DNA from 2 places in the Streptomyces sp. NPDC006476 genome. Region 2 is predicted to be linked to the other one. Evidence: predicted binding sites of a transcription regulator. Region 2 holds the regulator's gene; the other holds the start of a gene.
The links. Region 2 encodes HrcA, which represses chaperone genes, less so after heat shock. Its sites were predicted from a motif close to TTNGCACTCNGNNNNNCNGAGTGCNAA; they were not measured.

Region 1 (15,731 bases), on a different contig from region 2:
CCCGCCCCACCAGTTCCTCGTACGCGGCGCGGTCGAACTCGCCCGCCACCGGGGCCAGTACCGTCGCCGCTGACAGGGCTACCGCTCGGGACAGGCGGTCCGGCCAAGGGAGTTGTTCGACCAGGGCGGACAGGAGGCCCGCCACCGCGGAGTCGCCCGCGCCTGTGGGGTTGCCGTGGAGGTGGGTCGGTGGGGTGGCTCGCCAGCGGCCCTCGGGGGTGGCCGCGAGGAGGCCGTCCGAGCCGAGGGAGGTGACGACCGCCGTCGCTCCTCGTCGGCGGGCGTCCTGGGTGGCGCGCAGCGGTTCGTGGGAGCCGGTGAGTTCGGCCAGTTCGTCGGCGTTCGGTTTGATCAGGTCGGGGCGGGCCGCCACCCCTCGGCGCAGGGGTTCGCCGCTCGTGTCGAGGAGCACCGGAACGCCCGCCGCCCGGGCCAGACGGACCAGGACGGCGTACGCCCCCACCGGCACCCCCGGCGGCAGGCTGCCGCACAGGGCCACCGCCGACATGGAGGGCAGCAGGTCCTCGTACGCATCCTGGAAGACCGACCACTCGGCGGCCGTGACGGTCGGGCCCGGTTCGTTGAGCTGGGTCGTGTCGCCGGAGGTCGTGTCGACGACGGCGATCGTGCGGCGGGTCGGGCCGGCGACCGGGACGAGGGCGTCCACCAGTCCGGGCGTGGCCGTCAGTTGCTCCCGCACCGTGCGGCCCGTTGCGCCGCCCGTGAAGCCGGTGACCGTCACCTCATGGCCGAGGGCCGCCAGCACCCGGGCCACGTTCAGGCCCTTGCCGCCGGGGCGTTCCGCCACGTCCGTCACCCGGTGCGAGGTGTGCGGACGCAGCGCCCGGATGCGGTACGTGATGTCGAGAGCGGTGTTCAGCGTGACCGTGAGGATCACCTGGGCCGACCTCCCCCGGAGAAAGACATGCAGAACGTGGTCGTCCTATTTTCACAGGACGACCGCCGCCCTCAACAGCCGGACAGATCACCCCAGTTGCGGATCGACCACCCATTCACCCCGGCGCATCACGCCCTTGAGGTCGAATTGATGGTCAAGAAGCACCAGGTCGGCGTCCTTGCCGGCCTCCAGCGAGCCGATCCGGTCGTCCATGCCGAGCAGCCGGGCGGGGTTCGCCGAGATCGCGGCCACCACGTCCTCGACGGACAGCCCGTCCACGGTGACCGCCCGCTTGAACGCACGGTCCAGCGTGAGCGTCGACCCGGCGATGGAGCCGCCCTCCACCAGCCGCGCCACGCCCTCGCTGACCTCGACCTCCAGGGGGCCGAGCAGATACCGACCGTCGCCGACGCCTGCGGCATCCATCGCGTCGGTGATCAAAGCGACTCGCGAGGCGCCCGCGTGGTGGAACGCCAACTGGAGGGCCGCCGGGTGCAGATGCGTGCCGTCGTTGATGAGTTCGACGGTGATGCGCTCGTCCTCGAGGAGAGCGGTGATCGGGCCCGGGGCACGGTGACCGATCTGGGGCATCGCGTTGAACAGGTGCGTCGCGACCCTCGCCCCCGCCTCGATGGCCTCCACCGTCTGCTCGTACGTCGCGTCCGTGTGACCGATCGCCGCGATCACCCCCTGCTCGGCGAGCAGCCGTACGGAGTCGACACCGCCGGGCAGTTCGGTGGCCAGAGTCATCATCTTCGCCTTGCCGCGCCCTGCGTCGATCAGTTTGCGCACCTCCGCGGGGTCGGGGTCGCGCAGCAGTTCCTCGGAGTGGGCGCCCTTGCGGCACGGCGAGATGAACGGTCCCTCGAAGTGGATGCCCGCCAGGTCGCCCTGCTCGGCCAGCTCCGACAACAGGCCGGCCTGCTTGACCAGGAAGTCCATGTCGTCCGTGACCGTGGAGGCGAGGAGGGTGGTGGTGCCGTGGAGATGGTGGGTGCGGATGGCCTTCAGTACGTCGTCCACCGGCCCGGAGAAGGACGCCCCGCCCCCGCCATGGTTGTGGATGTCGACGAACCCCGGCACCAGCCAGTGCCCCGAGACGTCGACGACCTCGGCGTTCTCGGGAGCCGTGGCCGCGATCCGCGTGTCCTCTACGACGACACGGCCGTCGGGGACGACCCCTGTGGGCAGCACCACCCGGGCACCGGCGAGAACCTTGGTAGAACCCATCAGGTGGTTACCTCCGTGCGGTCGGTTGAGTTGAGGAGATCCCAGGCCAGCAGCCCGGCACCGAGACAGCCCGCCGCGTCCCCCAGCGCCGCGGGGACGATCGACGGCAGCTTCTGGAAGGTCACCCGGCGCCCGACCGCCTCCCGCAGCGGTGTGAACAGGGTTTCCCCCGCCTCCGCGAGCCCGCCGCCGATGATCAGCGTGCGCGGGTCCAGCAGGGTGAGGGCGGTGACCAGACCGTCAGCCAGCGCGTCGACCGCCTCCTGCCAGACCCGGACGGCGTTCGGATCGCCGGACGCGACGGCCTTCGCGCAGTCGGCGGCGTCCGCGCCGGGGTCACCGGTGGCGGCGGCCCAGGCCTCGCTAACGGCCGCCGCGGAGGCGTACCGCTCCAGGCAGCCGACCTGGCCGCACGGACAGGGGGCGCCCCCGGGTCGTACGACGATGTGACCGATCTCGCCCGCGAAGCCGTGCGCGCCCGCCTCCACCCGGCCCGCTATGCCGATGGCACCCGCGATGCCGGTGCCGAGGGGGACGAAGAGGAAGCGGTCCGCGCCCCGGCCCGCGCCGATCCGGCCCTCCGCGAGTCCGCCGGTGCGCACGTCGTGGCCGAGGGCGACGGGCACGCCGAGCCGCCGGGACAGCAGGTCGCGCAGGGGTACGTCCCGCCAGCCGAGGTTGGCCGAGTACGCGGCCACGCCCCGCGGCTCGTCGACGATGCCGGGGACGGCCACGCCGGCCGCGGTGGCGGGTGCGCCGAAGCGGTCGGCGCCGTGGGCGCGCAGCTCGGCGGCGAAGTCGAGGATGCCCTCGACCACGGCGTCCGGGCCGCGTTCGCGTCCGGTCGCCCGGCGAGCCTGGTGCAGCAGCTCGCCGCCGGCGCCGACGAGCGCGGCCTTCATCCCGGTTCCGCCCACATCGAGGGCGATGACATGTCTCACGGGATGTAGTGTGGCCCGCTGACCCGCGAGAGGTCTAGTCCACTTACGTGGTGTAGACCTTAAAACGGTCCACATATTGAACGGCGAGACAGTTGGGGCGTGGCATAGCAGTGCAGCGGCGCAGGACGGGAACGGCGGCGGCGGTCGCCGCGCTGGGCATGACGGCGGCCCTGAGCGGCTGCGGTGTCACCGGCGGTTCGGGAGACGTGACCCTGAGACTGGTCGCGGCGGACTACGGTGACTCCGCCGCCAACAGCTCGCAGAAGTACTGGGACCGGCTGGTCGGGGAGTACGAGGCGAAGCACGCCGGTGTGAAGATCGACGTCACCGTCTACTCCTGGAACGACGTCGACCGCAAGGTCAAGGAGATGGTCGACGACGGCAAGGCGCCCGACCTGGCACAGATCGGCGCGTATGCCGACTACGCCGACAAGGGCCTGCTGTACACGGCGGACGACCTGCTCTCCATCAGCACCCAGGCCGACTTCGCCTCCCAGCTGGCCACCGCCGGGCAGGTCAACAGCGTGCAGTACGGGATGCCGTTCGCGGCCTCCACCCGGCTGCTGTTCTACAACAAGACCCTCTTCAAGAACGCCGGGCTCAGCGCGCCGAGGACCTGGAAGCAGCTCGCCGCGGACGCCGAGGTGCTCAAGGCGCGGGGCGTGAAGTACCCGTACGCGCTGCCGCTCGGGCCGGAGGAGGCGCAGGCCGAGACCATGCAGTGGATGCTCAGCGGCGGGGGCGGCTACACCGACACCGTCGGCACGTACGGCATCGACTCGGCGGAGAACGTCGCCACCCTCAACTGGCTCAAGGACGACCTGGTCGGCAAGGGGCTGACCGGGCCGGTCGCGCCGGGCAAGCTCAACCGGGCCGACGCGTTCGCGGCCTTCGCGAAGGGGGAGGTCGGCATGCTCAACGGGCACCCCTCGCTGATGAAGATCGCCGCGAAGAAGGGCGTGAAGTTCGGCATGGTGCCGATGCCCGGCGCCGACGGGCCGAGCACGACCGCGATGGGTGTGGCCGACTGGATGATGGCCTTCAAGAAGAACGGCCACGCCGAGCAGGTCGGTGACTTCCTGGACTTCGTCTACAGCGAGAAGAACGTCCTCGCCTTCTCCCGCGAGTACGACCTGCTGCCGGTCACCAACTCCGCGTCCGACGCGATGAGCGGCGACCAGCGGGACGCCGCGCTCAAGCCGTTCCTGGACGAGCTTCCGCAGTCCGAGCTGCCGCCGGTCGGCAAGACGTCCTGGGCGGCGGTCAGCGCGGCGGTCAAACAGCGCATAGGCCAGGCGGTCGCCCCGAACGGCAGCCCGGCGGCCGTCCTCGGCCGGCTGCAGTCCACGGCGACCAGGGCGGAGAGCTCCGACTAGGCACCCCTGGCCGGGGGTGGCTGTCAGTGGCGGGCGCTACGGTTCGTCACATGGACCGGGAAGACCAGCTGGGGGAGCGCGAGCGGGCCGTCCTCGCCCTGGAGCGCCGGGGTTTCACGGGCCCCGGCGCGAAGGAGCGGGCGATACGGGAGGAGCTGGGGCTCGCCCCGGTCCGCTACTACCAGCTGCTCAACGCCCTCCTGGACGACGAGCGCGCACTGGCCCACGACCCGGTGACGGTGAACAGACTGAGAAGGGTGCGCGATCAGCGGCGCTCGGAACGCTGACGCTTCCCGCACGCCGACCGCCGGTTCGCGCGCACCCCGGCTGCCGGTTTCCGCGCACCCCGCGTCGAGGGTCGCGGCACGCCGGCCGTGACAGCTGTCGTGCATTCCAGGAGGAGGGTTGCCGCGCACGCCGCGCCATCTCCGCGCTTCCCGCGCCGACGGTTGCCGCGCCTGCTCGGCTGACGGTTTGCCCGTGCCCCGTGTCGAGGGTTTCCGCGCCTGCTCGGCTGACGGTTTGCCCGTGCCCCGTGTCGAGGGTTTCCGCGCCTGCTCGGCTGACGGTTCGCCCGCGCCCCGCGCTGACGGTTTCCGCGCCCGGGCGGCTGACGGTTCCCGCGTGCCCCGTGTCGAGGGTTTCCGCGCACCAGCGGCTGACGGTCCCGCGACCCCGCGCCCGCGATTCCCGCGCACCCCACGCCCGCCATTTCCGCGCACCCCAGCCGCCCCCCAGCCGGCCGTTCTCGCTCACCCCCGGGCCGCGCATGTCTCGGCGCATCCCGGTTAGGGTCCCCGTATGGGTACCCATACGGACACGGATCCCCTGCCGACGCCTGTGACCCGGGCCGGGCGGGACGGGCTCGGTGCGATTCTCGCGAATCCCGGGAAGGCCGTGATCGGCCTTGACTTCGACGGGACGCTCGCTCCGATCGTTGCGGACCCCGAACAGGCCCGCGCCCACCCCGACGCCGTTCCCGCGCTGGCCCGGCTCGCCCCGAAGGTGGCCGCGGTCGCGGTCGTCACCGGGCGCCCGGCGGAGGTGGCCGTCCGGCACGGCGGCTTCGCGGGCGTGCCGGGACTGGAGCACCTGGTCGTCCTCGGCCACTACGGCGCCGAGCGCTGGGACGCGGGGAGCGGCGAGGTCACGGCCCCGGCGCCGCACCCCGGGGTCGCCGCCGTCCGCGCCGAACTGCCCGGGTTCCTCGACCGGGCCGGCGCCGGGCAGGCGCAGGGCACCTGGATCGAGGAGAAGGGCCGTGCGCTGGCCGTGCACACCCGCCGGGCGAGTGACCCGCAGGCGGCGTTCGAGGCCTTGCGCGGGCCGCTGGGCGACCTCGCGGCACGGCACGGCCTGATCGTGGAGCCCGGCCGGCTGGTCCTGGAACTCCGCCCCCCGGGCATGGACAAGGGCGTGGCCCTGAGTGAGTACGTCCGTGAGATCTCCGCCGGGGCCGTCCTCTACGGCGGCGACGACCTGGGCGACCTCCCGGCGTTCGGGGCGGTGGAGAAGCTGCGCTCCGACGGGGTGCCCGGACTACTGGTGTGCAGCGGGAGCGACGAGGTCACGGAGCTGAGGGAGAGGGCGGACCTGGTGGTCGACGGCCCGGCAGGGGTCGTACACCTCCTGTCCGCCCTGGCGGCTCAACTCGGCTGATCCACCAGCGCGTTCAGCTGGTCCAGGAACCACTGCGCCGGCGGCAGCGCGGTGGCGGCCGCCGCCAGCCGCTTGCCGCGCTCGGCCAGCTCCTCGGCCGGCAGGGTCAGCGCCGTGTGCAGCGCCTCCGCCGTGCCGATCACGTCGTACGGGTTCACCGTGATCGCGTCCTCGCCCAGCTCGGCGTGGGCGCCGGCCTCGCGGGACAGCACCAGGACGCAGCCGTCGTCGGAGACGACCGGAACCTCCTTGGCGACCAGGTTCATGCCGTCGCGGATCGGGTTGACGAGCGCCACGTCGGCCAGGCGGTAGGCGGCCAGCGAGCGCGCGAAGTCGTCCTTCACGTGCAGCACCACGGGGGTCCAACCAGGCGTTCCGTACCGGGAGTTGATCTCCTCCGCCAGCCGCTGCACCTCGGCGGTGTAGTCGCGGTACACGGCGAGGTCCTGCCGCGAGGGGTAGGCGAAGGCCACGTGCACGACCCGCTCCCGCCACTCCGGGTGGTCGTCGAGCAGCTGCCGGTACGCCAGCAGCCCGCGCACGATGTTCTTCGACAGCTCGGTCCGGTCGACCCGCACGATCGTCTTCCGGCCCGCACCGATCTCCTCGCGCAGGGCGGCCATCCGCTCCACGACGTCGTTTTCGTGCGAGCGCTGCCGCAGGAAGTCCGCGTCCGCCCCGAGCCCGTGCACGCCGACCTCGGTGTTCCCGAGCCCGCCCACCAGTTCCGTACAGGCCGTGAACGCGTCCGCCCAGCGCCGGGTCAGGAAGCCCAGCCGGTCGGCGCCCAGCATGCCGCGCAGCACCTGCTCCGCGATGTCGTCCGGCAGCATCCGGAAGTAGTCCACCGGCGCCCACGGCGTATGCGAGAAGTGACCGATCCTGAGGTCCGGGCGCAGCTCGCGCAGCATTCCCGGCACCAGCGTCAGGTGGTAGTCCTGCACCAGCACCGCGGCGCCCTCCGCCGCCTCCTCGGCCAGCGCCTCGGCGAACGCCCGGTTGTACGTCTCGTACGACGCCCACTGCCGTCGGAACTCCGCGTCGAAGACCGGCTCCAGCGGGGTCTGGTACAGCATGTGGTGGACGAACCAGAGCACCGAGTTGGCGATGCCGTTGTACGCGTCGGCGTGCACGTCGGCCGGGATGGCGAGCATGCGCACGCCCTCCTCGCCGACGCCCTGCCGTACCGCCTCCCGGTCGCCGTCGGACAGCGCGGAGCACACCCACAGGGCGCCCGCGTCGGGCCCGATCGCCGACAGACCGGAGACCAGCCCGCCGCCGCCCCGTTTGGCGGCCAGCGAGCCGTCCTCCTGTACCTCGTACGAGACCGGGCCGCGGTTGGACGCGACCAGCACCTGATGAGCGCCGTGCGTGGAAGCCATACGCCTCAACCTAGCCCGGCCCGGAAACACTCAAACGTATGGCCGGTTCACGGCCTCGCCCCGTATACGGCCCGCTCCGAGGGGTTACGCGACCTTGCGCTCCGCGTACTCCGCGATCTCCGCCATGGGCGGCCGCTCCTCGGTGTCCACCGAATAGGTGCGCGGCTCGAAGCCGTCCTCGCCCCGCTCGAACTGGGTGAGGGAGGGACGGATGAGGTGGCCTCGGGCGAGCCGGAGCTGGGCCGTGCGGTAGATGGCGGCGGCCATGCGGCCCAGGGCCTGTCCGTCCTGGTGCCGGTGCTTGCGGACGCCGACGTCGACCTGGGCGAGGGCGTCGAGGCCGACCAGGTGCAGGGCGTCGACCAGCATGCCGAGTTCCACGCCGTAGCCGACGGGGAAGGGCAGCTGTTCCAGCAGGCTGCGGCGGGCCGCGTACTCGCCGCCGAGCGGCTGGACGAAACCGGCCAGTTGTGGCCAGTGCATGTTGAGCAGCGGGCGGGCCATGAGTTCGGTGACCCGGCCGCCCTGGCCGCTCGCGCCGGCGAGCGGGCGGTCGTACATGCCCTTGACCAGGTCGATCCCCGGGTCGGTGAGCAGCGGGCCGACGATGCCGGAGACGAAGTCGGAGGAGAACTCCTTCAGGTCTGCGTCGATGAAGCAGACGATGTCCCCGGTGGTGGCCAGCAGCGAGCGCCACAGCACCTCGCCCTTGCCGGGTACGGCCGGGAGGCGGGGCAGGATGTCGTCGCGGTGGACGACCCGCGCGCCGGCCGACGCGGCGACCGCCGACGTGCGGTCGGTGGAGCCGGAGTCGACGACCACGATCTCGTCGACCAGCGGGACCTGCTGCATCAGGTCGTGACGGATGATCGCGACGATGTCGCCTACCGTCTCCTCCTCGTTCAGCGCGGGCAGCACGACGGACACCGTCCGGCCCGTTCGTTGCTTGGCGGCCAGGATCTGGTGGAGCGGTCGGTCGGTGACGGACCAGGAGCGGGTGCTCAGCCAGCGCTCGACTTCTTCCAGCACGTAGGCGGCTCCTCACTTGTCTCGCGGTTCGGACGACTCTCTCAACTGTCCTGGCCTTCGGTTACAGTCTTGAACAACGTCGATGACCATCGCATGTCCGAGGTCATTGAACGTACAACCGAATACCGCTCATCCAGAGGGGCAGAGGGACACGGCCCGATGAAGCCCCGGCAACCCTCCAGCCGGTCTCGTAGATCGACGTTGATCATTCCGCGAGGCTCCCGGCTAGGGAAGGTGCCAAATCCGTCTCACGGCGAGATGCGTCGTGAGGAAGATGAGGAGAAAGGGCCTCGCCTCACATGGCTGCGCAGACTGTTGCAAGCACCACCGACTCCCAGGCCGTCGACCTCGGTCCCGCCGCGGCGCTGAGCTGCCGCGAATGCGGCCACCGGGTACCGCTCGGCCCGGTCTTCGCCTGCGAGGAGTGTTTCGGCCCGCTCGAGATCGCGTACGACTTCTCGGTCTACGACACCGAGGAACTCCGCAAGCGGATCGAGGCGGGACCTTCGAACATCTGGCGTTACGCGCCGCTGCTGCCCGTTCCGGCGGACGTGGCGACCAAGCCGAACATCAACCCCGGCTGGACCAAGCTCGTCAAGGCCGACAACCTCGCGCGCGAGCTGGGCGTGACCGGTGGCCTGTACGTCAAGGACGACTCCGGCAACCCGACGCACTCCTTCAAGGACCGTGTCGTCGCCCAGGCCCTGGAGGCCGCGCGCGCCTTCGGCTTCACCACCCTCTCCTGCTCCTCCACCGGCAACCTCGCGGGCGCGGTCGGCGCCGCCGCCGCCCGGGCCGGCTTCCGTTCCTGCGTGTTCATCCCGCACGACCTGGAGCAGGGCAAGGTCGTCATGGCCGCGGTCTACGGCGGTGAACTCGTCGGCATCGAGGGCAACTACGACGACGTGAACCGCTTCTGCTCCGAGCTGATCGGCGACCCGGCCGGCGAGGGCTGGGGCTTCGTCAACGTCAACCTGCGGCCGTACTACGCGGAGGGCTCCAAGACCCTGGCGTACGAGATCTGCGAGCAGCTCGGCTGGAAGCTGCCCGACCAGCTGGTGGTGCCGATCGCCTCCGGCTCCCAGCTGACGAAGATCGACAAGGGGCTGCAGGAGCTGATCAAGCTCGGGCTCGTCGAGGACAAGCCGTACAAGATCTTCGGCGCGCAGGCCGAGGGGTGCAGCCCGGTCTCCGTCGCGTACAAGGCGGGGCACGACGTGGTCCGGCCGCAGAAGCCGAACACCATCGCCAAGTCGCTGGCCATCGGCAACCCGGCGGACGGCCCGTACGTCCTGGACATCGCACGGCGTACCGGCGGTGCGGTGGAGGACGTGAACGACGAGCAGATCGTCGATGCGATTCGGCTGCTCGCGCGGACCGAGGGCATCTTCGCGGAGACCGCCGGTGGGGTGACCGTCGGAGTGACGAAGAAGCTGATCGAGGCGGGTGTGCTGGATCCGGCGCTGACGACGGTCGTGCTGAACACGGGGGATGGGCTGAAGACGCTGGATGCGGTGGCCGGGACCGGGTTGACTGCGACCATTCGTCCCAGCCTGGAGTCGTTCCGCGAGGCTGGTCTCGTATAACCCGTCGTCGTCTGCGGGCCGGTCGGGGCTGGTCGCGCCCACGCGGCGGTAGCCGCACATTGGACACAGCCCCGCGGCCCTTGAAAGCCATCACCCGACCGGAGGTCTCATCGTGAGCGTCAACGTCCGCATCCCCACCATCCTGCGCACCTACACCGGCGGCCAGGCCGAAGTGAGCGCCGAAGGCGCGACCCTGGCCGAGGTCATCGCCGATCTGGAGAAGAACCACACCGGGATCGCCGCCCGGGTCCTCGACGACCAGGGCAAGCTGCGGCGGTTCGTCAACGTGTACGTCAACGACGACGACGTGCGGTTCGAGCAGGGGCTGGAGACGGCCACCCCGGACGGTGCGGGCGTCTCGATCATTCCCGCGGTCGCCGGCGGCTGACCGGATGACCGATCATTACCGTCGGTAACAGCGATTACCGAGTGTTCATCGAATTGCCTCCTCCGCGAGAGAAACGGAGGGGGCAATTCTGCATGGTTGAGCACGGTACAGTTGGGGAACCTGCTGCCTCCCGCATGCCGAACGCATATGAGTGCCGTCTCCGGATGCGATGAGAAGTAGCCAAAGTGTGCGCGTCTTTTGCGCCTTATGCGCCCTTTATGGGGCCCGACTTGCCCTGAATTCGGGTGAATTCTCACTACATTCCGGACCCCTGACGTCCAGAATTCTCGTCCGATTGACCTGTTGCAGACGGCAGTTGGACAGATACATTCAGCCGCGGTCGACGCGTTCCGGCGCACGCCCCCAAACCGTGGGGGGTGAGGTCTGACCCGGACCCGCGAAGTGCGGGTCTGTGCAAGGGCCAGTAATAGGGGAGTTAGGCATGGCTCAGGGCACCGTCAAGTGGTTCAACGCGGAGAAGGGGTACGGCTTCATCGCGGTCGACGGTGGTGCGGATGTTTTCGTCCACTACAGCGCCATCCAGATGGACGGGTACCGCACCCTGGAAGAGGGCCAGCGGGTCGATTTCGAGATCTCGCAGGGTCAGAAGGGGCCGCAGGCGGACATGGTCCGACTCGCGACCAGCTGAAGCACGCGCCGGGTAGATAGCAGCGTCGTTCTTCTGTTTTCTTCGAAGGGCTCGTACCCCATGGGGAGTCATGGGTACGGGCCCTTCGGCATGTCTGCGTCAAGCGGCCCCGGATCCCCTGCGAGACCTGCCCAGTACCCGGGAGGCGCTTGCACTCGGCATGCCCGAGTGCTAATCATTGGCGTTAGCACTCTGAAGGTGAGAGTGACAAAGAAGGACCGGGTCGGTGAGGCCCGCAGGCCGGGTGGGGCAAGGAACCCACGGGTCGGCGAGCCGTCCGTCGCGGGCGCGGGCGCGGTCCGAAGGAATCACCCCCAGTCCTGGAGGGACCACTTCACATGGCCAAGATCATCGCGTTCGACGAGGAGGCGCGGCGCGGCCTCGAGCGCGGCATGAACCAGCTCGCGGACGCCGTGAAGGTGACGCTCGGCCCCAAGGGCCGCAACGTCGTCCTCGAGAAGAAGTGGGGCGCCCCCACGATCACCAACGATGGTGTCTCCATCGCCAAGGAGATCGAGCTCGAGGACCCGTACGAGAAGATCGGCGCCGAGCTGGTCAAGGAAGTCGCCAAGAAGACGGACGACGTCGCCGGTGACGGTACGACCACCGCGACCGTGCTCGCCCAGGCCCTGGTCAAGGAGGGTCTGCGCAACGTAGCCGCCGGCGCCAACCCGATGGCCCTCAAGCGCGGTATCGAGAAGGCCGTCGAGGCCGTCTCCGGTGCCCTGCTCGAGCAGGCGAAGGATGTCGAGACCAAGGAGCAGATCGCCTCCACGGCCTCCATCTCCGCCGCCGACACCCAGATCGGCGAGCTCATCGCCGAGGCGATGGACAAGGTCGGCAAGGAAGGCGTCATCACCGTCGAGGAGTCCCAGACCTTCGGTCTGGAGCTGGAGCTCACCGAGGGTATGCGCTTCGACAAGGGCTACATCTCGGCGTACTTCGCCACCGACATGGAGCGGATGGAGGCGTCGCTCGACGACCCGTACATCCTGATCGCCAACTCCAAGATCGGCTCCGTCAAGGACCTGCTCCCGCTCCTCGAGAAGGTCATGCAGTCGGGCAAGCCGCTGCTGATCATCGCTGAGGACGTCGAGGGCGAGGCCCTGTCGACCCTGGTCGTCAACAAGATCCGCGGCACCTTCAAGTCCGTCGCCGTCAAGGCCCCGGGCTTCGGCGACCGCCGCAAGGCCATGCTCGGCGACATCGCCATCCTCACGGGCGGCGAGGTCATCTCCGAGGAGGTCGGCCTCAAGCTGGAGAACGCCACCCTCGACCTGCTGGGCAAGGCCCGCAAGGTGGTCATCACCAAGGACGAGACCACCATCGTCGACGGTGCCGGCGACAGCGACCAGGTCGCGGGCCGCGTGAACCAGATCCGCGCCGAGATCGAGAACAGCGACTCGGACTACGACCGCGAGAAGCTGCAGGAGCGCCTGGCGAAGCTCGCCGGCGGTGTCGCGGTCATCAAGGCCGGTGCCGCCACCGAGGTGGAGCTCAAGGAGCGCAAGCACCGCATCGAGGACGCCGTCCGCAACGCGAAGGCCGCCGTCGAGGAGGGCATCGTCGCCGGTGGTGGCGTGGCCCTCATCCAGGCCTCCTCGGTCTTCGAGAAGCTGGAGCTCGTGGGTGACGAGGCGACCGGCGCCAACGCCGTGCGCATCGCGCTCGAGGCCCCGCTGAAGCAGATCGCCGTCAACGCCGGCCTCGAGGGCGGCGTCGTGGTGGAGAAGGTCCGCAACCTCACCCCGGGTCACGGCCTCAACGCCGCGACCGGTGAGTACGTCGACCTGGTCAAGGAAGGCATCATCGACCCGGCGAAGGTGACCCGCTCTGCCCTGCAGAACGCCGCCTCCATCGCCGCGCTCTTCCTCACCACCGAGGCCGTCATCGCCGACAAGCCGGAGAAGGCCGCCGCGCCCGCCGGTGGCGGCATGCCGGGCGGTGACATGGACTTCTGATCGACCTCGGGGCCTCGGCCCCGGTTGATCGACGTCCTTACGGAGGGCGGCACTTCCTGCTCCGGCAGGGGGTGCCGCCCTTCGGCGTGTCCGGGGTCACAGGGCAGCCGGAAATGCCGTGACGCGTGGGGCGGTTGACGCTGAAAGCAGTGTCTATGCGTATGCACATACCGAGGAGTTTCCCCGCGTGACCGCCACCACCTCCCGCGCCGCCGAGATCCTGTCCCGGCCCACCGCGATCAACGGCCTGACCGTCCCCAACCGCATCGTGATGGCGCCGATGACCCGCCAGTTCTCCCCGGGCGGAGTCCCCGGCGAGGACGTCGCGTCGTACTACTCCCGCCGGGCCGCCGCCGGAGTCGGCCTGATCGTCACCGAGGGCACCTACGTCGGCCACGAGTCGGCGGGGAACAGCGGCCGCGTCCCGCGCTTCCACGGTGACGAGCAGCTCGCGGGCTGGCAGAAGGTCGCCGAGGCGGTGCACACGGCGGGCGGCACGATCGTGCCGCAGCTGTGGCACATCGGCATGGTGCGCGAGCAGGGTCAGGCGCCGTACGCCGACGCGCCCGCCGTCGGTCCGTCCGGCATCCGCCTCGACGGCACCGAGGGCAAGGGCGCCACGATGACCCAGCGCGACATCGACGACGTCATCGGCGCGTTCGCCGAGGGCGCGGCCGCGGCGGAGCGGATCGGGTTCGACGGCGTGGAGCTGCACGGCGCGCACGGCTACCTGATCGACCAGTTCCTGTGGGCCGGCACGAACCGGCGCGCCGACGCGTACGGCGGTGACCACCTCGCCCGTACGAAGTTCGCGGCGGAGATCGTGGCGGCCGTACGGGAGACGGTGTCGCCGGAGTTCCCGATCATCTTCCGGTACTCGCAGTGGAAGTCGGACAACTACGACGCTCGGCTCGCCGAGACGCCGGAGGAGCTGGAGGCGGTGCTCGCGCCGCTGGCCGCGGCCGGGGTCGACGCGTTCCACGCGTCCACGCGCCGTTACTGGTTGCCCGAGTTCGAGGGCGCCGACCTCAACCTGGCCGGGTGGACGAAGAAGCTGACCGGCAAGCCGACGATCACGGTGGGCTCGGTCGGTCTCGACGGGGACTTCATCCGCGGCTTCGCGGGCGAGGGCTCGCCGGTCCGCGGCATCGACGACCTGCTGGACAGCCTGGAGCGGGAGGAGTACGACCTGGTCGCCGTCGGCCGGGCGCTGCTTCAGGACCCCGAGTGGGCGGCGAAGGTGCTGGCCGGCCGCCTCGAGGAGCTCCGCCCCTACGACGCGACGGCGCTGCGCTCGCTGAGCTGACGCCGGGGGCGATCACGTGGGGCGCGCGTCCCTGGGAGCTTAGCCATGGACCGGGACTTGGAACCTGGGACCTGAGACAGCGGACCTGGGACCGCGCCCCCGGACGGGTACAGGATGACCGCATGACCCTCGCCCGCTCCGCAACGCCCTTCGACGTCGACGGCATCGTCGCCACCTTCACCTCCGCCTTCCTCCATGACCCCGTGTGGGGGCCGGCCTTCCCCGACGAGGGGCGGCGGGCGGAGCAGGCGGCCGTGATGTGGCGGATCTACGCCACCTCCGCCCTCCGCTACCCCTGGACCCTGGTGACCCCGGACGTCGAGGCCGCCGCCCTCTGGATCCCGCCCGGCGGCGTCGAGCTGACGCAGGACGAAGTGGACGGTCTGGAGGGGCGGTTGGCCGAGGCCACCGACCCCGTCACCGCCCGGGGGATCATGGAGGTCGGGGAGCTGTTCGAGGAGGCGCACCCGGCCGAGCCGTTCTTCCACCTCACCATCCTCGGCACGCACACCGATCACCGGGGCAAGGGCCTCGGGATGGGCCTGCTGTCCGAAAGCCTCGCCCGCATCGACGAGTTGGGCGCGCCCGCCTACCTGGAGTCGACCAATCCCGCCAATCTCAAGCGGTACGAGAGCGTCGGCTTCACCGCCCGGGACCGGATCACCCTTCCCGGCGGTCAGGTGGTGACGACGATGTGGAGGCCGGGGGCGGCCTGATGGTGCGCGGTTGGTTGATTCAAGCAAGCTCTTTGGGTTTGAGTGGGTAGCCGAGCCGTGTTGCCCGTCCCCTGTGTGAGGAGCCGACGATGACGACAGCCGAGGGTCTGGTCGTGAGCACCGTGGCCGGTGCCGTGCGCGGACGGGAGGAGGGCGGGCTGACGGTCTTCCGGGGAATCCCGTTCGCCGAACCGCCGGTGGGGGAGGGCCGGTTCGGTGCGCCGCGGCCGGTGCGGGCGTGGGAGGGGACGCGTGAGGCGTACGCCTTCGGTCCGCCGCCCCCGCAGGAGTCCGGGTTCCAGGGGCGTACGGCCGTGCTCGACGTGCCCGAGGGCGACGACTGGCTGACCGTGAACGTCTGGACGCCGGAGGCGGACCCCGCCGCCCGCCGCCCGGTCATGGTGTGGATCTACGGCGGCGCCTACAAGCTCGGCCACTCCGGCAGCCCCGGCTACGACGCCCGGCGCATCGCGCACGACGGCGACCTGGTCGTCGTCACCCTCAACTACCGGGTCGGTGTCGAGGGGTTCGCGCAGATCGAGGGGGCGCCCGCCAACCGGGGGCTGCTCGACCAGGTCGCCGCGCTGGAGTGGGTGCGGGACAACATCAC
Region 2 (15,731 bases):
GGCGAGAAGTGCGGCAACCTGTCTGGTCGTCGCCGCGTCCGCGATCTCGGGGAAGCGGACCCGCCGGGACTGCTTGCCGGCCTCCCGGGCGGTGGCCCGCCACTTGGCGAGCGCCTTCAGTCCGCGCTCGCCCCTCCACTGGGTGATGCAGCGGGCGGCCTGCCAGGGCACGACGGCGTCGACACCGACCTCGGTCATGGTCTCCACGGCCAGTTCGCCGCGGTCGCCCTTGGGCAGGGCCTGGACGACCGTGATCCGCGGGGCGGGCTCCGGCTCCTCGGACACCGAGACGATGCGGACGATCAGCCGGTCCTTGCCCTCGGTGCCGGTCACCTCGCAGGCCGCGTGCCGTCCGGCGCCGTCGGTGAGGACGACCTCCTCGCCGGGCTGCAGCCGCTTCACCGAGACCGCGTGCCGGCCCTCGGCGCCGTCGAGGACGTACGGACCGGCGCCGGCCGGCAGGTCCTCGGCGACGAACACCGGCGCGGTCATCGCAGGTCCCCCTGGCCCGACAACGCCGTCCGGGCCGCGTCGAGCTCGGCGGCGAGGACCTCGACCAGCTGCCCGGCCGGCAGCTCGCGGGCCATGCGGTGCCCCTGGCCCGCCCACAGCGCCATGCCCTGGGCGTCGCCGGACGCGGCGGCCTTCTTGCGCAGCGGCGCGGTGATGTGGTGGAGCTGGGGGTAGGCGGCGGGGGCGTACGGGCCGTGCTCGCGCATGAAGCGGTTGACCAGGCCACGGGCGGGGCGGCCGGAGAAGGCGCGGGTGAGTTCCGTACGCGTGAACAGGGGATTGGTGAGCGCCTGCTTGTGGACGGCATTGGCGCCGGACTCGGCCGTGGCCAGGAACGCGGTGCCGAGCTGGGCCGCGCTCGCGCCCGCCGCGAGGACGGCGGCGATCTGGCCGCCGCGCATGATGCCGCCGGCGGCGACGATCGGGATCGTCACGGTCTCGCGGACCTGGGCGACGAGGGAGAGCAGGCCGATGCCGGCGCCGTCGTTCTCCGGGGTGTCGCGGTGGGTGCCCTGGTGTCCGCCGGCCTCCACGCCCTGCGCGATCACCACGTCGGCGCCGGACCCCTCCACGGCGAGGGCCTCCTCGGCGGTGGTCGCGGTGACCAGGACGAAGGTGCCCAGGCGGTGCAGGGAGTCGACGACGTCCCGGCTGGGGACGCCGAAGTGGAACGACACCACGGGCACCGGGTTGTCCAGCAGGACGGCGAGCTTGGCGTCGTAGCCGTCGTCCCGGCCGCTGTCCGGGTCGCCGAGCTCGGTCTCGTACCAGGCGGCCTCACCGGCCAGCTGGTGGGTGTAGATCTCCACGGCGCCCTGGTCGGCGTACTCCGGCTGCGGCAGGAAGAGGTTCACGCCGAAGGGGCGGCTGGTCAGGCTCCGCAGCTGCTTGATCTCCTGGTACATGCCGTCGGCGGTCTTGTACCCACCGGCCAGGAACCCCAGCCCGCCGGCCTCGGACACGGCGGCGGCGAGCGCGGGCACGGAGACGCCGCCCGCCATGGGGGCCTGCACGATCGGATACGGGAAGAGATCGGTCAGCGCGGAGGACATGACCGCATGTTGTCACGTCCTCCGAACAAGTCCGAATCGGGCATCCCCCACGGCATGGACCACGTGAATGAGTGAGCCTCAGCGCCCATTGAACGCATCCTTCAACCGCGAGAACAACCCCTGCTGCCCCGGCTGACTGTGCCCGCCCGGGGGCCAACCCCCGGACCCCCGGCAGCCCACTCAGCCCACGTCAGCGCCCATTGAACGCATCCTTCAACCGCGAGAACAACCCCTGCTGCCCCGGCTGGAACTGGCCCTGGGGGCGTTCCTCGCCGCGGAGCTTGGCCAGTTCGCGCAGGAGGCGTTCCTGTTCCGGGTCGAGCTTGGTGGGGGTCTGGACCTCGACGTGGACGATCAGGTCGCCCCGGCCGCCGCCGCGCAGATGCGTGACGCCCCGGCCGTGCAGCGGGATCGACTGGCCGGACTGGGTGCCGGGCCGGATGTCGACCTCCTCCATGCCGTCCAGCGTCTCCAGCGGCACCTTGGTGCCCAGCGACGCCGCCGTCATCGGGATCGTCACCGTGCAGTGCAGGTCGTCCCCGCGCCGCTGGAAGGTGGTGTGCGGCAGCTCGTGGATCTCGACGTACAGGTCACCGGCCGGGCCGCCGCCCGGGCCGACCTCGCCCTCGCCGGCGAGCTGGATCCGCGTGCCGTTGTCCACACCGGCCGGGATCTTCACCGTCAGCGTGCGGCGGGAGCGGATCCGGCCGTCACCGGCGCACTCCGGGCAGGGGGTCGGTACGACCGTGCCGAAGCCCTGGCACTGGGGGCAGGGACGCGACGTCATGACCTGGCCCAGGAAGGACCGGGTCACCTGGGAGACCTCACCGCGGCCACGGCACATGTCACACGTCTGCGCGGTGGTGCCGGGGGCCGCCCCCTCGCCGTTGCAGGTGTTGCAGACGATCGCGGTGTCGACCTGGATGTCCTTCGTGGTGCCGAAGGCCGCCTCGTCGAGCTCGATCTCCAGCCGGATCATCGCGTCCTGGCCGCGCCGGGTGCGCGAGCGCGGGCCGCGCTGGGACGCCGTACCGAAGAACGCGTCCATGATGTCCGAGAAGTTCCCGAAGCCGCTGGCGCCGAAGCCGCCCGCGCCACCGCCGCCCGCCTGCGAGAGCGGGTCGCCGCCGAGGTCGTAGACCTGCTTCTTCTGCGGGTCCGAGAGCACCTCGTAAGCGGCGTTGATCTCCTTGAACCGCTCCTGGGTCTTCGGATCGGGGTTGACGTCCGGGTGCAGCTCGCGGGCGAGCCGCCGGAAGGCCTTCTTGATCTCTTCCTGCGACGCGTCGCGGCGCACGCCGAGAACGGCGTAGTAGTCCGTGGCCACTTACGACTCCGCCAGGATCTGTCCGACGTACCGTGCCACTGCGCGTACCGCTCCCATCGTTCCCGGGTAATCCATGCGGGTCGGTCCGACCACGCCGAGTTTGGCGACTGCCTCGCCGCCCGAACCGTAGCCGACCGAGACCACGGACGTGGAGTTGAGTCCCTCGTAGGCGTTCTCATGACCGATGCGTACGGTCATGCCCGAATCCCCTGCCTCTCCAAGCAACTTGAGGAGGACGACCTGCTCCTCCAGCGCCTCCAGGACGGGCCGGATGGTGAGGGGGAAGTCATGTCCGAAGCGGGTCAGATTGGCGGTTCCGCCGATCATCAGCCGCTCCTCGTTCTCCTCGACGAGCGTCTCCAGGAGGGTGGAGAGCACCGTCGCAACGGTACCCCGGTCCTCCACGTCGAAGCCCTCGGGCAGGTCCTCCACGAGACGCGGGACGTCCGTGAAGCGCCGTCCCGCGACCCGGCTGTTGAGCCGCGCCCGCAGGTCCGCGAGCGAGGCCTCACCGAAGGGCGCCGGGCAGTCGACCATGCGCTGCTCGACCCGGCCGGTGTCCGTGATCAGCACGAGCATCACGCGCGCGGGGGCGAGCGAGAGCAGCTCCACGTGCCGCACGGTCGAGCGGGTGAGCGAGGGGTACTGCACGACGGCGACCTGCCGGGTCAGCTGCGCGAGCAGCCGGACCGTCCGCGCGACGACGTCGTCGAGGTCGACGGCGCCGTCGAGGAAGTTCTGGATCGCGCGCCGCTCGGGGGCGCTCATCGGCTTGACGCCGGCGAGCTTGTCGACGAACAGGCGGTAGCCCTTGTCGGTGGGGATGCGCCCGGCGCTGGTGTGCGGCTGGGCGATGTACCCCTCGTCCTCCAGGGCGGCCATGTCGTTGCGGACCGTCGCCGGGGAGACGCCGAGGTTGTGCCGCTCGGTCAGAGCCTTCGACCCGACCGGCTCCTCGGTGCCGACGTAGTCCTGGACGATGGCGCGCAGCACCTGGAGCCGTCGTTCACTCAGCATGCGCACACCTCCAGAAGTCGTCCCCTAGCCACTTCGCCTGGCACTCTGTCCCGCCGAGTGCCAGCGTTCCCCGGCCCAGTGTACGGCTGTGGGGTACACCCAGGGCAAGGTCGGGCCCGGTTGAGAGGGTCGTACGGTTAGCGTCGCGGTATGACGGTGACTTGGGAAGAGCTCGGGTGGGAGCGGGTCGCGGCCGGGGTGGGGCGGTGTCGGCTGCCGGGGTGGGACTGCACGGCGGGGCTGGTCGTGGGGGCGGGCACGGCGCTGGTGATCGACGCCGGGTCGAGCCTGGCGGAGGGCGCGGAGCTGCGGACCCGGGCGGAGGCGCTGGCCGGTCGGCGTGTGACTCATCTCGCGCTCACGCATCCGCACTTCGACCACGTCCTCGGGGCCCCCGCCTTCGCGGGCGCGGAGGTGTACGGCGCGGTCGGCATCGACTCGGTGTTCGAGGCCCGGCACGCGCGGGAGGAGCTGGTGGCGGACGCGGTGCGCAACGGCATGGACGCGGAGGTGGCCGAGGAGGCCGTGACCGCCCTCGTGGCGCCCCGCCATCATGTCTCCGGCGAGCGCACCCTGGACCTGGGCGGCGGCCGGCAGGTGCTGCTGGCGAACGTGGGCCCGGGCCACACGGCCCATGACCTCGTGGTCCTGGTGCCCGGCTCCCCGGAGGTGGTCTTCTGCGGCGACCTGGTCGAGGAGTCCGGCGAACCGCAGGCGGGACCCGACGCCGTACCGTCGCACTGGCCGGCCGCACTGGACCGGCTGCTGGCTCTCGGCGGCGAGGACGCGCTGTACGTGCCCGGTCACGGAGCAGTGGTGGACGCGGGGTTCGTAAGGGCGCAACGGGACGCGCTGGCGGCGCGTTTCGGCGTGTCGCGGTGATCGCCGTCGCGCTTCTCCTATCGTCATCCGAATGCGCCAGTACTCCGCCGACCTGACCCCTCCCTGGAAGAAGCCGAAGCCCGTCCCGGAGGTCCCGGCGGAGCCCGGTCTGGTAGTGGAGGAGCCCGGCACCGGATTCTGCGGGGCGGTGATCCGCTGCGAGGCCGGAACGGTGACCCTGGAGGACCGCTTCGGCAAGCACCGGGTGTTCCCGCTGGAGCCGCGGGGGTTCCTGCTGGAGGGCAGGGTGGTCACCCTGGTCCGCCCCTCCTCGGCCCCGGCACGCCCCACCCGCACCGCCTCCGGCTCGGTCGCCGTCCCGGGCGCACGTGCGCGCGTGGCCCGCGCCGGGCGCATCTACGTGGAGGGCCGACACGACGCGGAGCTGGTGGAGAAGGTCTGGGGCGACGACCTGCGCATCGAGGGCGTGGTCGTGGAGTACCTGGAGGGCGTGGACGACCTGCCGTCGATCGTGGCGGACTTCGCCCCCGGCCCGGACGCCCGGCTCGGTGTGCTGGTCGACCATCTGGTCCGGGGCACCAAGGAGTGGCGCATCGCGGAGTCGGTGACCAGCGAACACGCCCTGGTCGTCGGCCACCCCTACATCGACATCTGGGAGGCGGTGAAGCCGTCGGCCCTGGGCATCGAGTCCTGGCCGCGCATCCCGCGCGGCCAGGACTGGAAGACGGGCGTGTGCCGGTCCCTCGGCTGGCCGGACAACACGGGCGCCGCCTGGCAGGGCATCCTCTCCCGCGTCCACTCCTACAAGGACCTGGAGCCCGAGCTCCTGGGCCGAGTGGAGGAACTGATCGACTTCGTCACCGCCTAGTGCGGGTACAGGCGGGCCCTGGTCAGTCCACCAAGTCCCTGACCACGGCGTCCGCCAGCAACCGCCCGCGCAGGGTGAGCACCGCACGGCCCTCGTCGTACGGGCCCCGCTGCAGCAGTTCGTCCGTCAGGGCCCGGCGTGCGGCGGCCAGGCCCTCCGGCTTCAGGAGGGTCAGCGGTACGCCCTCCCGCAGCCGCAGCTCCAGCAGGATCCGCTCCACCCGGCGGTCCTCGTCCGTCAGGAGTTCACGGCCGGCGCCCGGTGAGCGTCCCGCCGCCAGCGCCGCCGCGTACGCGCCGGGGTGCTTCACGTTCCACCAGCGCACCCCGCCGACGTGCGAGTGCGCGCCGGGGCCCGCGCCCCACCAGTCGGCGCCGCGCCAGTACAGCTCGTTGTGCAGGCAACGGGCCTCGGGAGCGGTCGCCCAGTTGGAGACCTCGTACCAGTCGAAGCCCGCCGCGGACAGGACGTCCTCCGCGATCAGGTACCGGTCCGCGTGGACGTCGTCGTCCGTCATCGGGACCTCGCCGCGGCGGATCCGACGGGCGAGCTGCGTGCCCTCCTCGACGATCAGCGCGTACGCCGACACATGGTCCGGGCCCGCCCCGATCGCCGCCTCCAGGGAGGCCCGCCAGTCGTCGTCCGACTCCCCCGGGGTGCCGTAGATCAGGTCCAGGTTGACGTGCTCGAAGCCGGCCGCCCGGGCCTCCGCGACACACGCCTCGGGGCGGCCGGGGGTGTGGGTGCGGTCCAGGACCTTCAGTACGTGCTGCTTCGCGCTCTGCATGCCGAAGGAGACGCGGTTGAAGCCGCCCTCGCGGAGGGCGGCCAGATAGGCCGGGTCGACGGACTCCGGGTTGGCCTCCGTGGTGACCTCGGCGTCGGGCGCGAGGCCGAACTCGTCGCGGATCGCGGACAGCATCCGTACGAGATCGTCCGCCGCCAGCAGCGTCGGCGTGCCGCCGCCGACGAAGACGGTGCGGACCGGGCGCGGGTCGTCGCCGAGGACCTTGCGGGCCAGGCGGATCTCGTCGACCAGGGTGTCCGCGTAGTTGTCCCGGGAGGCGAGGACACCGCCCGTGCCGCGCAGTTCGGTCGCGGTGTAGGTGTTGAAGTCGCAGTACCCGCAGCGGGTGGCGCAATACGGGACGTGCAGGTAGAAGCCGAGAGGGCGGTCGGCCGCCCCGCTGAGCGCGGAGGCGGGGAGCGCGCCGTCGGCGGGGACCGGCTCGCCGTCGGGGAGTGCGGAAGGCATGCCCTCCATTGTCCCGTACCGCTGCGACTGCTCACTCCGCCTGCAGCACCAGCAGCGCCAGATCGTCCTCCGGCGGCCTGCCGCCGAACTCGTGCACCAATCTATTGATGCGCTCGGCGATCAGCTCCGCGCTCAGACCCGCGCAGCCGGCCAGGGCGGTGGCGAGGCCGTCGGCGTCGTCGAACTGGCGGGAACCGGAGCGGCGCTCGGTGACGCCGTCGGTGACGCACAACAGGGTGTCGCCGGGGCCGAGCTCGAAGGTCTCGCTGGTGTAGGTCTCGTCCTCGATGACACCGAGCAGGGTCTGCGGACGGGCCGCCGTGCGGACGGTGCCGTCGGCGCCGAGCAGCAGCGGCAGGGGGTGGCCGGCGGAGGCGAGGGTGCAGCGGACGCCGTCACCGACGGGCACCAGCTCGCCGTACAGGAGGGAGAGGAAGCGGGTCTGGGGGCCGTCGCCGGGGCCCGGTGGGCGACCGCTCGCGAGGGCGCGGGCCGCGGCGTCGGCGGCCTCCGTGGTGTCGTCGAGGAGCAGTTGGTTGAGGCGGTCGAGGACGTCGGCGACGCGGTAGCCCTCGCGGGCCAGCAGCCGCAGCCAGGGCCGGGCGAGGCCGATGAGGACGGCGGCCTCGGGACCCTTGCCCTGGACGTCGCCGACCGCGAAGCACCAGCGGCCGTCGCCGGCCGGGAAGACGTCGTAGAAGTCGCCGCTGGGGCCGCCCTTGTCGCAGGGTTCGTAGACGAGTGCGCTGCGTACGCCGGGGATCTCGGCGACGGCGACGGGCAGCAGACCGCGCTGCAGGACCTGGCTGATGGTGGCCTGGCGGGCGTACTGGCGGGCCGTGCCGATGGCGAGGGCGACCCGGCGGCTGAGGTCCTCGACCAGGCCGGTGACCTCGTCGGGGAAGCGCGGCAGGCCGGAGCGGCCGATGACCAGGGTGCCGAGCGGGCGACCGCCCGCGATCAGCCGGTAGGCGAGGGCGGTGCCGTGCGCCTCGCGCAGATCGAGCGCGTCACCGGGCCAGGGATACGGCACCGGCCCGGACCGTATGCCGTCGGCAGGGCGCGGCGGATCCTTCTCCAAGGCCGCGCGCAGTTCCTCGATGCGGTTCTCGCTGCAGTGCCACACCCGGGCCAGCCTCGGCCCAGCGCCGGGGCCCGAGACGCCGTCGGCGTCCCAGCGGCCCATGGCCTCGTCCTCCGTCCACACCGCACACCAGTCGGCGAGCCGCGGCACGATCAGCTGCCCGGCGAGCGCGGCGACCAGGTTCTCGTCCAGCTGCCCGGCGAGCAGGTCGGAGGCCTCGGCGAGGAAGGACAGGGCGCCCCGGCCCACCCACTCCCGGTCGCGCTCGGCGCGCCGGGGCTCGGGCGCGAGGATCTCGGCGACGTCGAGCCCGCGCTCCAGTGCCTCCCGGCCGGCGTACGCGGCGATCTCGTCGACGGCCGTGTCGCCCTCGGCGGACAGCCGCGCCCACACCGTCTTCGCGCCCCGGCGGTAGGTGACGCCCCAGGACTCGGCGAGCGCGGTGACCAGCCGCAGTCCGCGCCCGTACTCCGGCGTCTCGTACGGTACTTCGGGCTCCGAGCCGCGTGGGGCGCGGGAGGGGTGCTGGTCGCGGACCTCGACGACGAGCGCGCCGGTCGCCTCCTCCAGCCGGCACTCCACCTCGACGTCGGTGCCCGCGTGTACGACGGCGTTGGTGACGAGTTCGCTGGTGACGAGGACGGCGTCGTCGGCGAGACGGTCGGTGAGGTGCTCGGTGCCGGGCCGTTCCTCCTCGGCCCACTGGGCACAGGCGGTACGCACCAGGGCCCGGGCGGCCCTGGGCGTGACGGCGCTTCCGGGCAGCGTGGCGTACGTCCGCGCGCCGCCCCGCGCGCCGTCCGCGTCCTGGCGCGCCGGCGCATCGGAGGCACGGGAAGCCGTCTCCCGTTGCGTCGGAATGGCCCCCATGCCCAACTCCCCGAGCGGTTCGGACGAATACACCTCAGTCGATGCGGACAGAGTGACAGACTGGCCACGCCCATAAGCGCCGAGTTACCGAAGTGGGCCGCCATGAGTGAGAACAGTGCTACGCCAGTGCTCGAAGACGGACAGAAACCGGAACAACTCCGAGCATCTGAGCTGCGCCCGTTGCTCGCGGCGATGACGGCCGCGCGGGACGGCGACTTCACGAAGGTCCCGGAGACCGGCCACGGCATGGTGGCCGAACTGACGGCGCTCTTCAATCAGATCATGGACCGCAGCACCCACTTCAACGTCGAAGTGCAGCGGGTGAAGCGGGAGTTGGTGCGTCACGGGCGGCTCGACGAGCGGCTCACGGCGAGCCCGGGGCAGGGTGCCTGGACCTCCCGCGTCAACGATGTGAACCAGGTGCTGGACGCCCTGGTGGCCCCGGCGGCGAACGCGACCCGGGTGCTGGACGCGGTGGCGGGCGGCGATCTGACCCAACGGGTGGATCTGCACGACGGCAACCGGCAGTTGCGGGGTGATCTGCGCAGGCTGGGGCGGGCCGTGAACAAGATGGTCGACCAGCTGTCGCTGTTCACCGGCGAGGTGACCCGGGTCGCGCGCGAGGTGGGCACGGAGGGGCGTCTGGGCGGGCGCGCCAAGGTGCAGGGTCTGTCGGGCAGTTGGCGGGATGTGACCGAAGCGGTCAACACCATGGCGTCCCGGCTGACCGCGCAGGTGCGGGACATCGCCCTGGTGACAACGGCGGTGGCGCGCGGCGACCTGACCCGTACGGTCACGGTCGAGGCGACCGGTGAGCTGCTCGAACTGAAGCTGACCGTGAACACGATGGTCGACCAGCTGTCCGCCTTCGCCGACGAGGTGACCAGGGTCGCCCGCGAGGTGGGCACCGAGGGGCAGTTGGGCGGCCGTGCTCAGGTGCGCGGGGTGAGCGGGGTCTGGAAGGACCTGACCGACAACGTCAACTTCATGGCGTCGAACCTGACGTCCCAGGTCCGCAACATCGCCCAGGTGACCACGGCGGTGGCCAACGGGGACCTCAGCCAGAAGATCACCGTCGACGCCCAGGGCGAGATCCTGGAGCTGAAGTCGACCATCAACACGATGGTGGACCAGCTCTCCGCCTTCGCCGACGAGGTCACCCGCGTGGCCCGCGAGGTCGGCACCGAGGGGAACCTGGGCGGGCGGGCTCAGGTGCGGGGCGTGTCGGGCGTCTGGAAGGACCTCACCGACAACGTCAACTTCATGGCGGACAACCTGACCTCGCAGGTCCGCAATATCGCTCTCGTCTCCACCGCCGTCGCCCAGGGCGATCTCGGCAAGAAGATCACGGTGGAGGCGAAGGGCGAGATCCTGGAGCTGAAGTCCACGATCAACACGATGGTGGACCAGCTCTCCGCCTTCGCCGACGAGGTCACCCGCGTCGCCCGCGAGGTCGGCACCGAGGGGAACCTCGGCGGTCAGGCTCAGGTGCGGGGCGTGTCGGGCGTCTGGAAGGACCTCACCGACAACGTCAACTTCATGGCGCTGAACCTGACCTCGCAGGTCCGCAACATCGCCCAGGTCACCACCGCCGTCGCCAACGGCGACCTCTCCAAGAAGATCACCGTCGACGCGCGCGGCGAGATCCTCGAACTCAAGGACACCGTCAACACGATGGTGGAGCAGCTGCGCGCCTTCGCCGACGAGGTCACCCGCGTGGCCCGCGAGGTCGGCACCGACGGACGGCTCGGCGGACGCGCCCAGGTGCTGGGTGTCTCCGGTGTGTGGCGGGATCTGACCGACAACGTCAACTACATGGCCGACAACCTGACTTCACAGGTGCGGAACATCGCCCAGGTCACCACCGCCGTCGCCAACGGCGACCTCTCCAAGAAGATCGACGTGGACGCGCGCGGCGAGATCCTGGAGCTCAAGACCGCCATCAACACCATGGTCGACACGCTGTCCTCGTTCTCCTCCGAGGTCACCCGGGTGGCCCGCGAGGTCGGTTCCGAGGGCCAACTCGGCGGCCAGGCACGGGTCGAGGGTGTGTACGGCACCTGGAAGCGCCTGACGACGAACGTCAACGAACTCGCCCTGAACCTGACCACCCAGGTCCGGGCAATCGCCGAGGTCGCCTCCGCGGTGGCGCAGGGCGACATGTCCCGCTCGATCACGGTGGAGGCGCGCGGCGAGGTCGCCGAGCTGAAGGACAACATCAACCTGATGGTGGCCAACCTCCGTGAGACGACCCGCGCCAAGGACTGGCTGGAGTCGAACCTCGCCCGGCTCGCGGCCCTGATGCAGGGCCACCGGGACCTGATGGAGGTCGCCGACCTGATCCTGCGCGAGCTGACCCCGCTGGTGAACGCCCAGTACGGCGCGTTCTTCCTGGCCGATCCGGACGAGGACGGCTCATCCCTCCGCACAACCGTTCCCGCAAAGGGACTGGCGTTCATCGCGGGCTACGGCTCGGCGCAGGGCGCGACCGTGGAGACGGGCGGCCTGCCGGTGCACGGCCTGGTGCGCCAGGCGGCCCGGGAGAAGAAGCGGATCCTGGTCGAGGAGGCCCCGCCGGACTACATCAAGATCAACAGCGGTCTCGGTGAGGCGGCTCCCACCAGCGTCGTGATCATCCCGATCCTCTTCGAGGACAAGCTGCTCGGCGTGATCGAACTGGCCTCCTTCTCCCGCTTCTCCGACGTCCACCTGGCCTTCTTCGACCAGTTCGTGAACACCATCGGCGTCGCCATCAACACGATCATCGCCAACTCCCGCACGGAGTCCCTGCTGGGCGAGTCCCAGCGCCTCGCCATGCAGCTCCAGGAACGCTCCGACGAACTGCAGAAGCAGCAGGCGGAGTTGCAGCGCTCGAATGCCGAACTGGAGGAGAAGGCGGCCCTGCTGGCCACCAGCTCCCAGTACAAGTCGGAGTTCCTGGCGAACATGTCGCACGAACTGCGCACACCGCTGAACTCCCTGCTGATCCTGGCGCGGCTGCTCTCCGACAACCCGGACGGCCATCTCTCCGACCAGGAAGTCCAGTTCGCGACGACGATCCACCGTTCGGGCTCCGACCTCCTGCAGCTGATCAACGACATCCTCGACCTCTCCAAGATCGAGGCCGGCCGGATGGACGTACGGCCGAAGAAGCTGCCGCTGATCAAGCTGCTCGACTACGTCCACGCCACCTTCCGCCCGCTCACCCTCGACCGGGGGCTCGCCTTCGAGGTGGCGGTCGGCGAGGACGTGCCGCGCGAGATGCACTCGGACGAGCAGCGCCTCCAGCAGATCCTGCGCAACCTGCTCTCCAACGCGATCAAGTTCACCGCGACCGGCCGGGTCGAGTTGCGGGTGAGCCGGGTCAAGGACCCCGAGCACCGGTACGTCCAGGGCAGCGACGAGGTGATCGCGTTCGCCGTCAGCGACACCGGCATCGGCATCGCGGCGGAGAAACTCCCGGTGATCTTCGAGGCGTTCCAGCAGGCGGACGGCACCACCAACCGCAAGTACGGCGGCACGGGCCTCGGGCTGTCCATCAGCCGCGAGATCGCGGGCCTGCTGGGCGGTCGTATCGTCGCCGAGAGCGAGCCGGGGCAGGGCTCCACCTTCACGCTGTACGTCCCCGTCGTCAGCCCCGGTCACGCGGCGACCGGACCGGCGCCCGAGGACCGTACGCCGCCGGTGCAGGAGCAGCCCGCCGCCGAGCCGTTCACGGCCACGCACGACGTGGACGACTCCTGGCCGGCGCCGACCAAGCTGGAGGCGTGGAAGGCCGGGCGGGCCGGTCGGGTGCTGCCGGGGCGGCGGGTGCTGATCGTCGACGACGACATCCGCAACGTCTTCGCGCTCACCCATGTCCTCGGCCGCGTCGGCATGCCCGTGCTCTACGCGGAGAACGGCCGCGAGGGCATCGAGACCCTGGAACGCAATCCGGACGTCGAACTGGTCCTGATGGACATCATGATGCCGGAGATGGACGGCTACGAGACCATCGCCGCCATCCGCCGCACCCCGCGCTGGGCGGGTCTGCCGATCGTCGCGCTCACCGCGAAGGCGATGCCCGGCGACCGGGAGAAGTCCATCGCCCGGGGCGCCAACGACTACGTACCCAAGCCGGTGGACGTCGACCAGCTGCTGACGGTCGTCTGCGCGCTGCTGGATCCGGAGGGCGCGGGACACGCGGAACGGGCGGACACCGAGGAGGCGGCGGCGACGCCGGCGCCGGAAACCGAATGAGGCACAGTCACCATGAGCGCTGAGGCAACGACCGACGAGCGCGCCGGCATCCTCCTCGTGGACGACATGGAGGACAACCTGATCGCGCTGGAGGCCGTCCTGGGGTCCCTCAACGAGCCGCTGTTCCGCGCGCGTTCGGGCGAGGAGGCGATGAAGGCGCTGCTGCGCCGGCGCTTCGCCCTGGTCCTGCTCGACGTGCGGATGCCGGGCATGGACGGCTTCGAGACGGCCGCCAACATCAAACGGCTCGACCAGACCAAGGACGTCCCGATCATCTTCCTGACCGGCGCGGACGACGACTCCGGCTACGCCTTCCGCGGCTACGCGACGGGCGCGGCGGACTACCTGACCAAGCCGTTCGACCCCTGGGTGCTCCGGGCCAAGGTCACCGTCTTCCTCGACCTGCACCGCAAGAAACGGCAACTGGAGCGGCTGCACGGCGAACTGAGCCACCGACTGGCGGAACTGGAGCACCAGTTCACCGGCGAGAACCCCCCGGACCTGGACCGACTGCACGCCCAGATCCGGGAGTTACGACGCCTGGTGCCCCACGGACACCCGGTGTGACCCGACTACGCGAAGCCACACCACCGCGGACTCACGCCTCGCGCGTGCCCGCGTACATCTCGTCGATCAAGTGCTTGTACTCCCGTTCCACCACCGGGCGCTTGAGCTTCAGGCTCGGCGTGATCTCGCCGTGTTCGACGTCGAGGTCGCGGGGCAGGAGGCGGAACTTCTTGATGGTCTGCCACTTCTGCAGACCGGCGTTGAGTTCCTTGACGTAGCCCTCGACCATCGCGACGGTGGCCGGTGCGGCGACGACGTCGGCGTAGGACTTGCCCTCCAGGCCGTTCTCCTTGGCCCACTCCAGAAGGGACGGCTCGTCCAGCGCGATGAGCGCCGTGCAGAAGTTCCGGTCGGCGCCGTGCACCAGGATGTTGGACACGTACGGGCAGACCGCCTTGAACTGGCCCTCGACCTCGGCCGGCGCGATGTATTTGCCGCCGGAGGTCTTGATGAGGTCCTTCTTGCGGTCGGTGATCCGCAGATAGCCGTCGGGCGAGAGCTCGCCGATGTCCCCGGTGTGGAACCAGCCGTCGGCCTCCAGCACCTCGGCGGTCTTCTCCGGCAGCCCGTGGTAGCCCTGCATGATGCCGGGGCTGCGCAGCAGGATCTCCCCGTCGTCGGCGATCCGCACCTCCGTGCCGGGCAGCGGCTTGCCGACCGTGCCGGTCCGGTAGGCCTCGCCCGGGTTCACGAAGGAGGCGGCCGAGGACTCCGTCAGGCCGTACCCCTCGAGGATGTGGATGCCGGCGCCGGAGAAGAAGTAGCCGATCTCGGGCGCGAGCGCCGCCGAGCCGGAGACACACGCCCGCAGGTTCCCGCCGAACGCCTCACGGATCTTGGCGTACACCAGCGCGTCGGCGACCTTGTGCTTCGCGCCGAGCCCGAACGGCACCGAGGCCGTCCCCGTGCGCCGGAAGTTGTCCTGCGAGACCTTCGCGTACTCGCGGGCGACCTCCGCCGCCCACTGGAAGATCTTGTACTTGGCGCCGCCGCCCGCACGGGCCTTGGCGGCGACCCCGTTGTAGACCTTCTCGAAGATGCGCGGCACGGCCGCCATGTACGTCGGCTGCACGACCGGCAGATTCTCGATGATCTTGTCGACGCGACCGTCCACGGCGGTGACGTGACCGACCTCGATCTGCCCGGAGGTCAGCACCTTGCCGAAGACGTGCGCGAGCGGCAGCCACAGGTACTGCACGTCCTCGCTGCCGATCAGCCCGGTCGCGGCGATCGCCTTCGCCATGTACGCCCAGCTGTCGTGCGCGAGCCGGACGCCCTTGGGCCGGCCGGTGGTGCCGGAGGTGTAGATGAGGGTGGCGAGCTGGTCCTTGGTGATCGCGCCGACCCGCTCCCTGATCAGGTCGGGGTCCTTCTCCAGCCGCGCGGCGCCCCGGGCCTCCAGCTCGGCGAGGGTCAACACCCAGTCGCTGGTCTCGACACCGGTCGGGTCGATCACCACGATCTGCGTGAGGGCGGGCAGCTCGGCCCGCTTCTCCACGGCCTTGGCCAGCTGCGCCGCGTCCTCGGCGATCAGCACCCGGCTCTCGGAGTCGGAGAGGATGAACGCCGACTCGTCGGCGTTGGTCTGCGGATAGACCGTGGTCGTGGCCGCGCCCGCGCACATGATGCCGAGGTCGGCGAGGATCCAGTCGAGCCGGGTCGAGGAGGCCAGCGCGACCCGCTGCTCGGGCTGCACGCCCAGTTCGATGAGTCCGGCGGCGATCGAGTAGACCCGCTCGGCGGCCTGCGCCCAGTTCAGCGACTTCCACTCGTCCGGGCCCGCGCCCGAGGCCGGCGGCACCGGGTAGCGGTACGCCTCGGCGTCCGGGGTGGCCGCCACGCGCTCCAGGAAGAGGGTCGCCACGCTCGGCGGACGGTTCTCGATCAGGGTCTGTGTGTCGCTCACGACATCCTCCGGGGCCCGCGCAGTGCGGCTGGCTCAAGTGCGGCTGGCTTCACGCAGTAGCGTTTGTTTAACTCGCGAGTAACTATCGAGCAGAGATCAGAGTAGAGCCCGACCGGCCGGTTCGTAAGAGTCCGCGGCCTGTCACTTCCTACAGAGCGCGACGTTACGCACGCGTAGGGGCCCGCCACGC

Region 1: the regulator HrcA is predicted to act here: its motif matches at 11,287-11,313, upstream of groL (chaperonin GroEL).

The regions. Positions count from the first base shown of each region.
Region 1 is NZ_JBEXPK010000007.1:213,962-229,692, reverse strand. It holds gene ABZZ74_RS10680 (1-phosphofructokinase family hexose kinase) at 1-898, opposite strand, end outside; gene nagA (N-acetylglucosamine-6-phosphate deacetylase) at 986-2,128, opposite strand; gene ABZZ74_RS10670 (ROK family protein) at 2,128-3,069, opposite strand; gene ABZZ74_RS10665 (extracellular solute-binding protein) at 3,180-4,445, shown strand; gene ABZZ74_RS10660 (DUF3263 domain-containing protein) at 4,496-4,732, shown strand; gene otsB (trehalose-phosphatase) at 5,247-6,104, shown strand; gene ABZZ74_RS10650 (trehalose-6-phosphate synthase) at 6,092-7,486, opposite strand; gene ABZZ74_RS10645 (glucosyl-3-phosphoglycerate synthase) at 7,571-8,515, opposite strand; SAM riboswitch class I at 8,642-8,796, shown strand; gene thrC (threonine synthase) at 8,815-10,101, shown strand; gene ABZZ74_RS10635 (MoaD/ThiS family protein) at 10,214-10,489, shown strand; gene ABZZ74_RS10630 (cold-shock protein) at 10,932-11,138, shown strand; gene groL (chaperonin GroEL) at 11,477-13,099, shown strand; gene ABZZ74_RS10620 (NADH:flavin oxidoreductase) at 13,287-14,405, shown strand; gene ABZZ74_RS10615 (GNAT family N-acetyltransferase) at 14,528-15,121, shown strand; gene ABZZ74_RS10610 (carboxylesterase family protein) at 15,211-15,731, shown strand, end outside.
Region 2 is NZ_JBEXPK010000022.1:31,361-47,091, reverse strand. It holds gene ABZZ74_RS24930 (16S rRNA (uracil(1498)-N(3))-methyltransferase) at 1-492, opposite strand, end outside; gene ABZZ74_RS24925 (nitronate monooxygenase) at 489-1,565, opposite strand; gene dnaJ (molecular chaperone DnaJ) at 1,756-2,892, opposite strand; gene hrcA (heat-inducible transcriptional repressor HrcA) at 2,893-3,909, opposite strand; gene ABZZ74_RS24910 (MBL fold metallo-hydrolase) at 4,060-4,791, shown strand; gene ABZZ74_RS24905 (DUF3097 domain-containing protein) at 4,823-5,620, shown strand; gene hemW (radical SAM family heme chaperone HemW) at 5,643-6,875, opposite strand; gene ABZZ74_RS24895 (SpoIIE family protein phosphatase) at 6,907-8,829, opposite strand; gene ABZZ74_RS24890 (HAMP domain-containing protein) at 8,932-13,068, shown strand; gene ABZZ74_RS24885 (response regulator) at 13,081-13,635, shown strand; gene ABZZ74_RS24880 (AMP-binding protein) at 13,667-15,541, opposite strand.